DNA from 3 places in the Blautia sp. MCC269 genome. Region 3 is predicted to be linked to each of the others. Evidence: riboswitches for the same ligand, from Rfam matches in the RefSeq annotation. Region 3 holds a riboswitch; each other region holds the start of a gene.

Region 1 (4,256 bases), on a different contig from region 3:
CCTGATGTTGACAGGGGGCGAAAGATGATGAAAGGAATCAGAGGGCTTTTGGAAAAGGATTTTCGATTGTTTTTTCGACAGGGTGGTAATCTTTTTTTGGTGTTAGTGTTTGTAGCATTGTTTTTTATACTTACAGGAAAAACGGCAGCTGCTTTCATTGCAATGTATATCCCATCTGTTCTGGCGATATATTCAGGTAATACGATCAGTTATGATGAAAATGGCCATGGTTACACATATTTATTTTCTTTACCCGTAAATAAAAAAATATATGTCAGAGAAAAATATATTTTTTCCTTTATCATGACAGCATGTGGATGGTGCATTGGAATGATCTGTGCAGGAATTATGGTACTCATAAATCCTGAAGAGGTGTTTGATCTGGAAATGCTGGCAATGGAGTTGATCACATTTTTTGTGTTTCAGGCAATTGCGGGAATTATGATCGCGATCAGGATAAGGTTCGAAGGAGAGAAAGGGCGAATTGTGCTGCCAATCGCAATTTTAATTATTTTTGCGATTTGTTATACAATTAGATCTTTTGTGAAGACTAACTTGGGATTAAAAGAAAGTATTCTGCATATGATAGGGGGAATAGGGGATTTTGAAATCGGGATTGCCCTCATTGTGCTAAGTCTGCTTATATGGTTTGCTTCGTATAAGTATAGTATGAGCACCATGAAGAAGAAAGAGTTTTAAGATAGGCGTGGCAAAAATGATCCATTAAAAATAATGATTATAAAGATGTAATAGCTACCAAAAATATGAGAAAAACTTTGTGAAAAAATAGGCTTGTGTTTCGTAAGAGTCCCTTGTAAAATAGCGGACAAGGATGAAAAGAAAAGGAGATTCTTATGGGAACCAATGAAAAAGATATGACTGCCGGATCTCCCGGAAAACTGATCATAACTTTTGCCATACCAATGATGCTTGGAAATATTTTTCAGCAGTTTTATACAATGGCAGACACCATGATTGTCGGACAAGTGGTAGGAGTTGAAGCACTGGCGGCAGTAGGTGCCGGAGATTGGCTGGTATGGCTGGTGTTGGGGATCATGACAGGTATCACACAGGGTTTTTCTATTCTTGTATCTCAGTATTATGGAGCAAGGGAAAAGGAAAATCTGAAATGTGCAGTAGCGAAAAGCTATATCATGACAGCATTACTGTCTGTGGTCGTACTCGCAGTAAGTGAAGGTACAGTTTATCATGTTCTTTTATTTTTACAGACACCGGATAATGTCATTGATCTGACAATGCTATATTTGCGGCTGATCTTTGCGGGAATCCCGATCATAGCTGCTTATAATATATTTGCAGCGATCCTTCGGGCACTTGGAAACAGCAGATCTCCGTTGATCGCAATGACAGTGGCAGCAGTGATCAATGTGGGACTGGATCTGTTGTTTGTGGCGGTTTTTGGCTGGGGTATAGCCGGAGCAGCAGTGGCGACTGTTATCGCGCAGGGATTTTCTGCCTTGTACTGTTTGATCGTATTACGTAAAATCCCGGATATCCGCCTGGAAAAGAAGGACTTTTACAGGCAGCCCTCTATGAGTTTGCGGCTTTTGGAACTGGCGGTTCCTCTTGCAATACAGAATGTGATCATCTCCGTGGGAGGACTTGTGGTACAGTATGTGATCAATGGATTTGGTTTTCTGTTTGTGGCGGGATTTACGGCATCGAACAAGCTGTATGGGGTTTTGGAGATGGCTGCCGTTTCATATGGATATGCTATTACAACCTATGTGGGCCAGAATCTTGGTGCAAAAAAATACCAGAGGATTCGAAAAGGCGTGCGCAGCGGCACTTATATGGCAGTGCTCACTTCGGCTTTCATTTCCGGCATGATAGTACTGTTTGGACGTAATGTACTGTCCTTGTTTGTATCCGGTGAACCGGATCAGACCCGACAGGTATTGGATATAGCATATAAGTATTTGTTTATTATGGCTGTCTTTTTGTGGGTGCTGTATCTGCTGTATGTATATCGTTCCGCTATCCAGGGCCTGGGTAATACTTTGATTCCGCTTGCCAGTGGCATTGCAGAATTTATAATGCGTGTCAGTGTTGCGCTGCTGCTGCCAAAACTGATCGGTGAAGATGGAATATACTATGCAGAGATCTGTGCATGGAGCAGTGCAGCTGTTTTATTATTCGTAAGTTATATGATCATTATACGGAAATATAAAGAAGTCACCGTTCATACATAATGTTATATTTGACAAAAAACTATTTATATAAAAAGAAAAGTATGATATTATGATACTTACAACTATGAAAATTGAATAGTCAGAAGGGTGTACAAAGTACTTAATAAGGAATCTGGTGAAATGCCAGAACAGCCACCGCTACTGTGACAGGGACGAAAACCAAAATATCACTGGAGAGATCCGGGAAGATGGTAAGTAGGAAGAACTGGAGTCAGGAGACTTGCCTTTTTGACAGAAGAATTCTGATTCGGATGGGATACAGAAGGAATAAGCTCTGCCTGAGGTAGAGGTTTGTTTTTTGTGCTGATATGATGCTGGATCATATCAGCTTTTTTTATTTTAACCGAATAAACAGATGAAAAATGAGGAGAAATGAAAATGGGAAAAGTAATTGCAAAGCGTTTTATATTTATGATTCCGGTAGTTCTGGCGGTTACATTTATTATTTTTATGCTGAGTTTTATATCGGCAGGTGATGCTGCCAGAGTTCTGGCGGAGAAAAAATACGAGCATCCGTCACCGGAACAGGTAGAAGAAGTACGGCATGAGGAAGGACTGGATCAGCCGGTGCTGGTACAATACGGGAAATGGCTGGATCAGGCACTTCATGGCGATTTTGGAAAATCATATTCTACCAGAAAACCGGCTTTTGATGAATTAAAAAAATATTTTCCACAGACATTTAAACTGGCAGTTACTTCGTTTTTATTGTTGATGATCGTATCAGTCCCTCTTGGGATTTTGTCAGCAATTTATGAAAACAGAGTTCTGGATAAAGTCATTCGTATTTTGTCGTCCCTCAGTGTATCTATGCCGTCTTTCTGGATCGGTCTGATGCTGCTCTATATATTTGGAGTAAAGCTAAAAGTGATCTCCGTGATCGGAGGAGATGCCGGAGGCATTCCGATCCTTGCGGCATTTGCCATGGATATCAGTTTCTTTGGAATTATGACGAGATTGATCCGTACCAATATGATACAGGTGCTGAAGCAGGATTACATACGTGCCAGCAGAGCTAAGGGATTGTCATCTGTAAATGTAATTTTGCGTCATGGTCTGAAAAATATCCTGATTCCTGTGCTTACACGTCTGGTATCAATTGTGATCGGTTTTTTCTGTGGCTCAGCTGTGATAGAAAGTATTTTTTCAATTCAGGGAATCGGAAATCTGGCATTGAAATCCGTGATCTCAAAAGACACTCCGGTGCTGCAATGTTTTATCTTTATTCTGGCTGTTGGCATTGTAGTATTAAATTTTCTTGTGGATATCGCCTATTCTGCGATTGACCGGCGAATCCAGTTAAAGTAAAGGAGAGATCATAGAATGGGAAGCAGAAGAAAGCAGAAAACAGAAAAAAGCATGATCCAGAATCTGTACTGGAAACAGGTATTCCGGTCACCGAAAACAAAAATAGGATTGATGGTGGTCATAATTTTTGCATTGGCAGCTATTTTTGCACCTGTACTGGCGCCGCATGATCCACTGCTTGTGGATGTTTCGATAAAATTAAAGAATCCGTCGGCGGCATATCCTTTAGGTACTGATCAGCTGGGACGATGTATTTTATCAAGACTTCTCTGGGGCAGCCGGTATTCACTGAGCTACAGCTTTACGGTGCTTCTGATCACTGTATGTGTCGGGGTGCCGATCGGACTGTTTGCCGGATATGTAGGTGGAAAAATCGATTCCATGATTATGAGGATCATTGATGTATTTATGGCTATGCCGGTCTTTATCGTGGCACTTGCCATTGCAGGAACCGTGGGAGCCAGCGGCGCTCATCTGATCCTGTCCCTGTCGGTCGTATCCTGGGCAGAATATGCAAGGCTTGCCCGTGCATTGACACTTCAAGAAAAAAATAAAAATTATATGACCGCACTGAAGGCCGGTGGCTGCGGCCACGCAAGGATCATATTCAGGCATGTATTGAGAAATATCCTGCCATCTGTGATCGCACTGGCAACAATGGAAATCGGTTCGATCATTCTGTCAATCGCCGGGTTTTCCTTTATCGGACTTGGTGTGCAGGCGCCGACACCGGAA
Region 2 (4,256 bases), on a different contig from region 3:
CGGTGTCATGTCATCACCGTTGGAGAATTTTACGCCCTCACGGATCTTGAATGTCCATGTTTTTCCATCTTCGCTGTTATCCCACTCTTCTGCAAGACATGGAACGATCTCACCGTGCTCATCGAATTTTGTAAGGCACTCACCGATTGCATAACGGGATACAACCCAGCTGAAATACTGCTCTGTCGGCTCCAGTGTATCTGCAAAGCTTGTTACTCCGATTGTGATTTCCTTATCGCTGTTTTTGTCACCTTTTGCCTGAGCCACTGTTGTCATGGAAAAAGTCATCATACATGCAAGTGTAGCAGCCAGCACTTTTTTAACTACGTTATTTCTCATTTCATCCTCCTAAAGATAAATATACTAATAATAGGGTGTTGGTTTGTTACAGAAAATGTTTTATTAATCCTGGCGTGGATCCAGTACGTCGCGGATGCTGTCTCCAAGCATGTTGAAAACAACCACGCAGATCACAATGGCAATACCAGGGTAGATCATAAGCCATGGCGCTTTTGCCATGTAGGTTCTTCCCTCGTTGAGCATCAGTCCCCACTCCGGTGTCGGCGCAGTTGCACCAAATCCCAGGAAAGAAAGGGAAGCCAGCTCCAGCATCATGGTTCCGATATCTGCTGCCGCAGTTACCACCATCTGTGTTACCATGTTTGGAAGAACATGTACAAGAAGAATCTTCCAGGTCTTTGTTCCGTTTACCACAGCTGCCTCTATGTAAAGACTCTTCTTGACTTTCAGAACCATACTTCTTGCAAGACGGGCATATTTCGTCCAGCTTACAGCCGCGATGGAGATAACGGCATTGACAAGGTTCGGTCCCAGCATACCGGCAATGGCGATGGCCAGCACAAGGCCCGGGAAGGAAATCATCATATCCGCAATGCGCATGATCACCGCATCTACAATACCGCCAAAATATCCGGCAATAACTCCTAAAAATGTACCGATCACAAAAATCACCGCAACCAGACATAAGGTCATGATCAGAGACGTTCTTGTTCCGAAAATAACACGGGAAAGAAGATCTCGCCCAAGTTTGTCTGTTCCAAATGGATGGGCGGAGCTCGGCTCCTGCAGTGATTCGGTCATAACTGCATCCAACGGATCATATGGGGAAAGCTGCGGTGCAAAGATCGCAACACCGATCACCACAAGACCCAGAATAAAGAAAAGAGTGAATTGTTTGTTTTCTTTGAATATTCGTAATACTTTTTTCAATTATCTATCCTCCTTAAGTCTTGGATCGAGATAAGTGTAGGACAGATCCACAAGCAGGTTGATGCACATGTACAGGATCGCGATCCAGAGTACATAGCCCTGTACAAGAGGATAGTCACGACAGGAAATTGCCTTTACTGCCATATTTCCCATTCCCGGCCAGTTGTAAATGATCTCTACAACTGCGGTACCTCCAAGAAGGCTTCCAAGGGAAAGACCCAGCAGCGTTACCAGCGGAAGCATTACATTAGGAAGAACATGTTTCCAGAGAATTACGCTTTCCTTAATTCCACGCATTCTCGCACCTGTTACATAATCCTGGTGAAGTTCCTCCAGTACCGCACTTCTTACCTGTCGGGTATATTTTGCAGACATGGCAAGTGCAAGGGTGAGCGCCGGAAGAATCATGGATTTGAAATCTGTACTGCCTCCTGCCACGTTGATCCAGCGAAGCTGAACACCGAAGATACTGAGAAGGATCAGCCCCAGCCAGAAGCTTGGAACAGATACTCCCACAAAAGTAATCCCTCTTACAAAATAATCCGGGAATTTGTTCTGATATACAGCGGCCAGAATTCCAAGTGGTATGGAAATAATGACCATCATCAGAAGTGCCAGCAGTGACATCTTCAGTGTGGGCCAGAAACAGGATACCAGTTTATCTGTTACCGGCATTTTGAAAGAATAGGACTGTCCCATATCTCCTGTTACAACACCTTTCAGCCAGGAACCATACTGCACAAGAAATGGCTGGTCAAGGCCGAGATCATGTCTTGTCTGTTCCAGAAGTTCCGGTGTTGGAAGATTACCACACTCTGTCAACATGATCTCCGCAGGATCACCAGGTGACAGGTAGGTCAGTCCAAATGTGAAAAAGCTGATTCCAAATAATACAATGATAATCTGGAGAAATCTTTTTCCTACTTGTTTCTTTGTCACGTTTTACTCCTTTCCTCATTTGATGTGATTTTTAGCATAGCCGTTTCAACTTATATAAGATAATAATAAAACTATAATGGGATTCTTTATATGCAGAAAATGCATGGAATTTTAGAAATACGCACGAAAAAAGCCCGTGACGAAATACGGGCACACACAAAAAAACATGCTTCCTATCTTCCGTAAGAATCATCTTAAAACAATTACAAGCAGGTCTCCTGACTCAGGCTCCTCACCCTCAGACACCTTCCCGGCCCTATTTCTCACGCACCCGGCCAGTGGTATTTTATCTGAGGATTCCCCATTACAGTGACGGGATCGTACCGGATTTATACCGGTTTCCCTATTAATCCTCTCGGAACTTGCAACGACTGATGTAAAAATCAGCAAATGCTGTTAAATTACGCGCATTATTATATGATAGATCCACGGAGTTTGTCTATAGAAAAATGTTATATTTTTAGAATATTTATCAATTTTGTCAAAGTTATTTGAATTGTACATATACCCCGTTAGGTATTTAACAACTGAATTTATCCGATCTGTCAAAAAAATACGGATTTTACACGTTTGTTTTTGCAAATAGAACAGCAAACGGTAAAATCCGGTTTTCTTATCGTTTCTATAGGAATTGAATAAAACAATTTTTGGTGGAAAAGCTCTGCAAATATCAGGTCAGAGTCTCCGTGATCGCTGCATATGCGATCATTGGTCCGTCTTCAATAATGTTCAGACTGGCTGTTTGATAAAGTACGACTCCGTTTTCAGTTGCAATAGATGTGTAAAGTAAATTCCCATAGTAATCTCTCAGTTCACCCAGTTCTTCCCCCTTAAAAAAGTATTCTCCAGGCTTCTTGGACGGATACCAGCATCCGGTATACGGCGCATATTCATAGACTACATTTTCAAGAAGCATCTGACGGTAATGCTTCAGACCATGACACGCCTTTCCCTGGAGATGAAAAACAAGGTGACGGACGTCTCTTTTATCCTGTTCTACTTCCTCCCAGGTCCAGTAGCTGTGTCCGCCCCTCTCTATGAGAATGCTTGGAATGCCAAGAGAAGAGGCATAATTGTAGGCACCACCTGTAGCGGTTGTGGAACGAACTACGTATTTTACACCGATATGCCTTGCCATATGTAAGGACTTCTCCGCGGTCTCTTCATCTACAACGCCTACATAATAAACATATGGATGAAGTTGCTCGTATCCGTCTCCGCTGTGCAGATCAATATAATAGTCCGTTATGGAAAAAAGTTTCGTCACCATGGTATAGGCAATGCGGTCTGCAGCTGTTCCCTCAGGATCTCCAGGAAAAACGCGGTTCAGATTCTTACTGTCCTCATAAACCATACTCATGGTACGATGTTCAAATCCACTGACATTGACCAGCGGAATGATGATCACATTTCCCTTCAGTTCCTCCGGCTGAAATTCTTTCGCAAGTTCCATTGCCGCCTGGATTCCCACATACTCGGCGCTGTGTATTCCTGCTGTGATCAGGATCGTTGGTCCATCTTCCACTCCGCAGATCACAGTAGCCGGCATTGCCATGCCGCATCCTGTGATCTCAATCTTACCTTGTGCTTTTTCTCCTTTTTCGATCACCCAGTCATCAATTTTGATCATTGGCTGTTTCCCTTTCCCTTTTTCTTATATTTCCGCACTTTGTTTCGATAAGTATACCATGCCTAACCAAAATTGTATATGTCTTTTTTTAATTCTATCTTTTTGCCAGTTCTCTGGTGATCTCTTCCCAGCTGACTCCCTTCTCCACCATAAGTACCATCATATGATAAAGAAAATCAGAAATCTCGTATTTGATCTCTTCTTTGTCCGGATTTTTGGCTGCAATGACGATCTCTGTACATTCTTCACCGACTTTTTTCAGGATCTTGTCAATTCCCTTATCAAAAAGATAATTGGTATAGGAACCTTCCTTCGGATTCGCTTTCCGGTCTGTGATCACATCGTACACATTCTGGAATACGTGGAGTGGATTGGTATCATCGTACTCTTTCTTCATCAGTGGTTTAAAGAAACAGGTACGGTTTCCTGTATGGCAGGCAGCCCCCACCTGATCCAC
Region 3 (4,256 bases):
ATTTTAAACTAAATAATAGAAAATCCTTGCAAACCAGAGAACACTGTGTTAATATATAAAAAGATTGAAACAAGATATTGCGGAAATGTTACATTGATTTGCTGAAATGAAAGAACAGCAGAAATGAGTAAACGAGGGCAGGTGATATGTGATCTGCCGAATAATCAGAATTCAAAATCAGATTGCGAGGGTGAACAGTCATGAAGAAAAGAATATTATGTCTGACACTGGCGCTCCTCATCAGTGGAGCACAGGTAGTTAGCGTAAGTGCAACAAGAGAAGATGAGGCAGCGCTTCAGCAGGAAATGGATGCAACCAATGAACAGCTGAATGCAACTTATTCCAGATTGGATGAGCTTTCCGCACAGAAGTCACAGATCGAAGGCGAGATCTCCACTCTTGATGCCAATCTTGTAAACGTGATGGTTTCGATCCAGACACTGGAAGGAGATATCTCCAATAAAGAAGCCGACATTGCATCTACACAGGCCAACCTTGAGAAAGCCAAGAATGCCAAGACCAAACAGTATGAAGCAATGAAAAAACGTATTCAGTATCTTTACGAGAAAGGCGGAGACGACGCATGGTTCCAGATGATGCTGAATGCAGAGAACCTGTCTGATCTTCTTACAAAAGCTGAGTACACACAGAAGACATATGAGCAGGACAGAAAGAGCCTTGAGAAATATTCCAACACCATTCAGCAGGTAGCTAACCTGGAAGCTCAGTACACACAGGAGAAGGCAGAACTTGAGGGAATGAAGCAGGAATATGAGGCAGAGTCCCAGAACCTTCAGGCACAGCTGGATGAGAAGCGTGCAACATCCGCAGATTATGACAATGAGATTGCTTATGCACAGCAGCAGGCTACAGACTATGCGAACCTTCTTGCAGAGCAGACTGCAGAGCTTCAGAGATTAGAGGCTGAGCGTATCGCCGCAGAAGAGGAAGCAAGACGTCAGGCGGAGGCTGAGGCAGCAGCAAGAGCGCAGGCAGAGGCAGAAGAGGAAGCAAGACGCCAGGCAGAGCAGGAAGCACAGCAGGATGAGGCGGACGAGAGCGAAGACGTACAGTACGATGAGGACGGCGACGTGATCGAGAATGCAGATGAGGATACTGCAGAAGATGACACCGAGGATGTGGATGAAGATGCAGACAATGGTGAGAATGATGATGCGTCCGAGGATACTGAGAATACAGAGGATAATGCAGACGCAGATTACGATAACAGCACAGACGCATCTGAAGAAAGTGCAGAGGACACATCTAATGCAGAGGATACATCTTCAGACAGTGACAGTTCTTCTTACAGCAGTGGTTCCGGATCTTCTGTTGTGAATTATGCTACACAGTTTGTGGGAAATCCTTACGTATGGGGCGGAACAAGTCTTACCAACGGTGCAGACTGCTCCGGTTTTGTACAGAGTGTATATGCCAACTTTGGTGTAAGCCTTCCGAGAACTTCCTATGAGCAGCAGAATGCAGGTACTGAGGTATCTTATGCAGATGCACAGCCTGGAGACCTGATCTGTTACGGTGGACATGTGGCTATTTATATGGGCAACGGACAGATCGTACATGCATCCAACTCTCAGGATGGAATCAAGATCAGCAACGATGCGACATACAGAACTATCGTTTCTGTAAGACGTCTTGTATAAGGCGAACAGACAACAGAAAATAAAAGTACAGCAGCCTGGCAGCAGTTTGCCAGGCTGTTTTTTTGCGTTTACAAATGTATCGGAAAAATATGATCAAAAATATGTAAATATGATGGAAATAGTATTGACATATAATTAACAGGGTGTTATTATAATGTCAGTATAATTCCATATTGAACATAGCAAGTGCTGAGGGGATCTGACAGTCATTGATTATCAGATGCCAGCAGAAAAGGGAATCAGGTGTGAAACCTGAGCGATCCGGTCACTGTAACGGAGGAGCGAATCTCACAGTCCATTGTACTAGGTATGAGAAGGAGAGACAAGCCATGATCCCGGAGCCAGGAAACCTGCTTGTTATGGCGAGGTTAAACTTCCGTGTAAAGTGTAACAACCATTTCAGGGACTCCGCACCCCTGGGACGTTGTCTACTTTTTTACGAGAGTAGGCATTTTTTTATGGAATACGCCTGTTCATATGAATTATACATGATTAAATGGCAGGCGATACTACTCCGGATACATTCGTTCCCTCCGCGCACTCATGAACGGATTATATTTCTACCCCGGGGTGGCATCGCTACCTCTTTTTTTATAGGAAAATTAAGAGTATATATGATCCGGGAGGAGATAAGAATCATGGAGAAACCATATTGGGAAGGAAAAGAGTATTCCTATTTCAGCCACAAAAAATGCGAGTATTTTCCATGCCATAAAGGAGTAGATCCGGAGAATTTCAACTGCCTGTTCTGTTATTGCCCGTTGTATGCACTGGGAGATAAATGCGGCGGTAATTTCCACTTTACAGAAAGTGGGATCAAGGACTGCACGGCGTGTAAACTTCCTCACAGAAGAGAAAATTACGGATATATCACAGGGAAGTACCAGGAACTTGCGGATATGATAAGAAAACAGAGAGAAAATTCTCAGGCAGATGAGAAGAGATAATAGAGAATATATAATATAGTTATAAATAATAGTTCGAAATAATGAGCCAGCTCTGACACATAGAAAAATGTGTGAGCTGGCTTTTTTACTTTATCAGGTCATCTGGTCTGCAGGAACACTTTTAATTTTGGAAGCTGGTTGTTCAGGATCAGCTGTTCCGGGAACATGGCCTGGTGAACAAACTCCGCGGCATAGGTAAAATCGCCAATGTGCTCCGGACCGTGACTGTCGCTGGAGAGAAGCAGTGGCAGATCATATTTTCGACAGCAACGAAGGATCTCGAAACAGTTTTCTCTTGTGTCACCACGATAGCCATAAGGCGCAAGAGAAGCTTCGTTGATCTCGAAGATGGTTCCGGTTTCTTTTGCAGTTCGGGCAAGAACTTCATAATTTACCGGATAGTGTGTGTTATCGCTGTGGCCGAGGATCTTGACGCAGGGATTTTTCATAACATTGATAAAGGCTTCGGTGTTTTCGTCCCTGGTGCCGGGGCGGTAATTCCAGGAATGCATGCTTGCAATGGCGTAGTCAAGTTTACATAATAATTCCTGATCCAGATCGATACTTCCGTTCCGATCCAGGATATTCAGTTCAATCCCGTAGAGCAGGTCTACGCCGAAATGTTTTTTCGGAGAATAGGTAAGGCTGCGGAAATAGGAGGAAGTTCCGGCTGCCAGAGTGCCGGGACCGTGATCAGTGATCCCGAGAAGCCGGAGACCTTTTCCTGCGGCCGCCCGGGCCATGTTGGTGATAGTACATTCCGTGCCGTGACCGCTGGCGATGGAATGGGTATGCATATCAGAAAGATACATAAAAATACACCTCTTTTGCTGTTTGAGAACATGTGACAGAGCGGAATACGAATGTCCGCTTTGTATAAATTTTTTCTGAAAAACAAAGGAATTCCTATATAAATCCAAGTATGGCAGAGCAGAAAAACAAAGTCAATAGAGAAAAACATAAAAACACGAAAAACAAATAAAACCAACGGGTCCTGCCCTATAAAAACCACAAAAACAGCAAGAAACACGTGTTGGATTTCGTTGACATCAAAGAGGGGGTAAGGTATAATAAAATTACATGAGCACATAGCCGGAAAGAAGCGGTTCTGGAAGCGGGAAGGCGGACAGATCACCAGAAACAACCGGTTATGAGAAAGGAGAATCATGGAGAAATTTCATATAGCAGATATCCCGAAAACAGACAGGATCACCCATCTTGTGGATAATCTTTATGCAAAGATGCCGGTGATCGAATCTGCCAGAGCCAAGCTGGTCACAGAGTCCTATAAGCAGACCGAAGACGAGCCGATCATCACCCGCAGAGCCAAGGCATTTGCCCACATCCTGCGTAATATTCCCATCATTATTCGTGATGAGGAGCTGATCGTCGGAAGCAGCACCCTGGCTCCGAGAGGATGTCAGACATTCCCGGAGTATTCTTTCCAGTGGCTGGAGGATGAGCTGGATACAGTGGCTACCAGAACAGCCGATCCATTTTATATTGCGGAGGAAACCAAGGCGGAACTCCGTGAGGTACATAAATACTGGAAAGGCAAGACAACCAGTGAACTTGCAACTTCCTACATGGCACCGGAAGCAATTCTTGCCATTGACCACAACATTTTTACACCGGGAAATTATTTTTA

The links. A riboswitch is a leader RNA that binds a small molecule or an ion and turns the genes downstream of it on or off. The one in region 3 is predicted to bind cobalamin.
Region 1: it holds a riboswitch for cobalamin, as region 3 does, so the genes downstream of both, GPK88_RS06305 (ABC transporter permease) here and GPK88_RS00205 (cysteine-rich small domain-containing protein) in region 3, are expected to answer to the same signal.
Region 2: it holds a riboswitch for cobalamin, as region 3 does, so the genes downstream of both, nikB (nickel ABC transporter permease) here and GPK88_RS00205 (cysteine-rich small domain-containing protein) in region 3, are expected to answer to the same signal.

What each region holds. Positions count from the first base shown of each region.
Region 1 covers NZ_WQQE01000016.1:23,401-27,656, forward strand. The annotation lists gene GPK88_RS06290 (ABC transporter ATP-binding protein) at 1-28, shown strand, start outside; gene GPK88_RS06295 (ABC-2 transporter permease) at 25-699, shown strand; gene GPK88_RS06300 (MATE family efflux transporter) at 855-2,213, shown strand; cobalamin riboswitch at 2,282-2,455, shown strand; gene GPK88_RS06305 (ABC transporter permease) at 2,592-3,521, shown strand; gene nikC (nickel transporter permease) at 3,537-4,256, shown strand, end outside.
Region 2 covers NZ_WQQE01000039.1:149,069-153,324, reverse strand. The annotation lists gene GPK88_RS13480 (ABC transporter substrate-binding protein) at 1-339, opposite strand, end outside; gene nikC (nickel transporter permease) at 403-1,230, opposite strand; gene nikB (nickel ABC transporter permease) at 1,231-2,169, opposite strand; cobalamin riboswitch at 2,361-2,550, opposite strand; gene GPK88_RS13465 (M14 family metallopeptidase) at 2,840-3,799, opposite strand; gene hisIE (bifunctional phosphoribosyl-AMP cyclohydrolase/phosphoribosyl-ATP diphosphatase HisIE) at 3,894-4,256, opposite strand, start outside.
Region 3 covers NZ_WQQE01000001.1:42,873-47,128, reverse strand. The annotation lists gene GPK88_RS00210 (C40 family peptidase) at 201-1,661, shown strand; cobalamin riboswitch at 1,832-2,033, shown strand; gene GPK88_RS00205 (cysteine-rich small domain-containing protein) at 2,300-2,608, shown strand; gene GPK88_RS00200 (phosphatase) at 2,707-3,420, opposite strand; gene GPK88_RS00195 (glycyl radical protein) at 3,775-4,256, shown strand, end outside.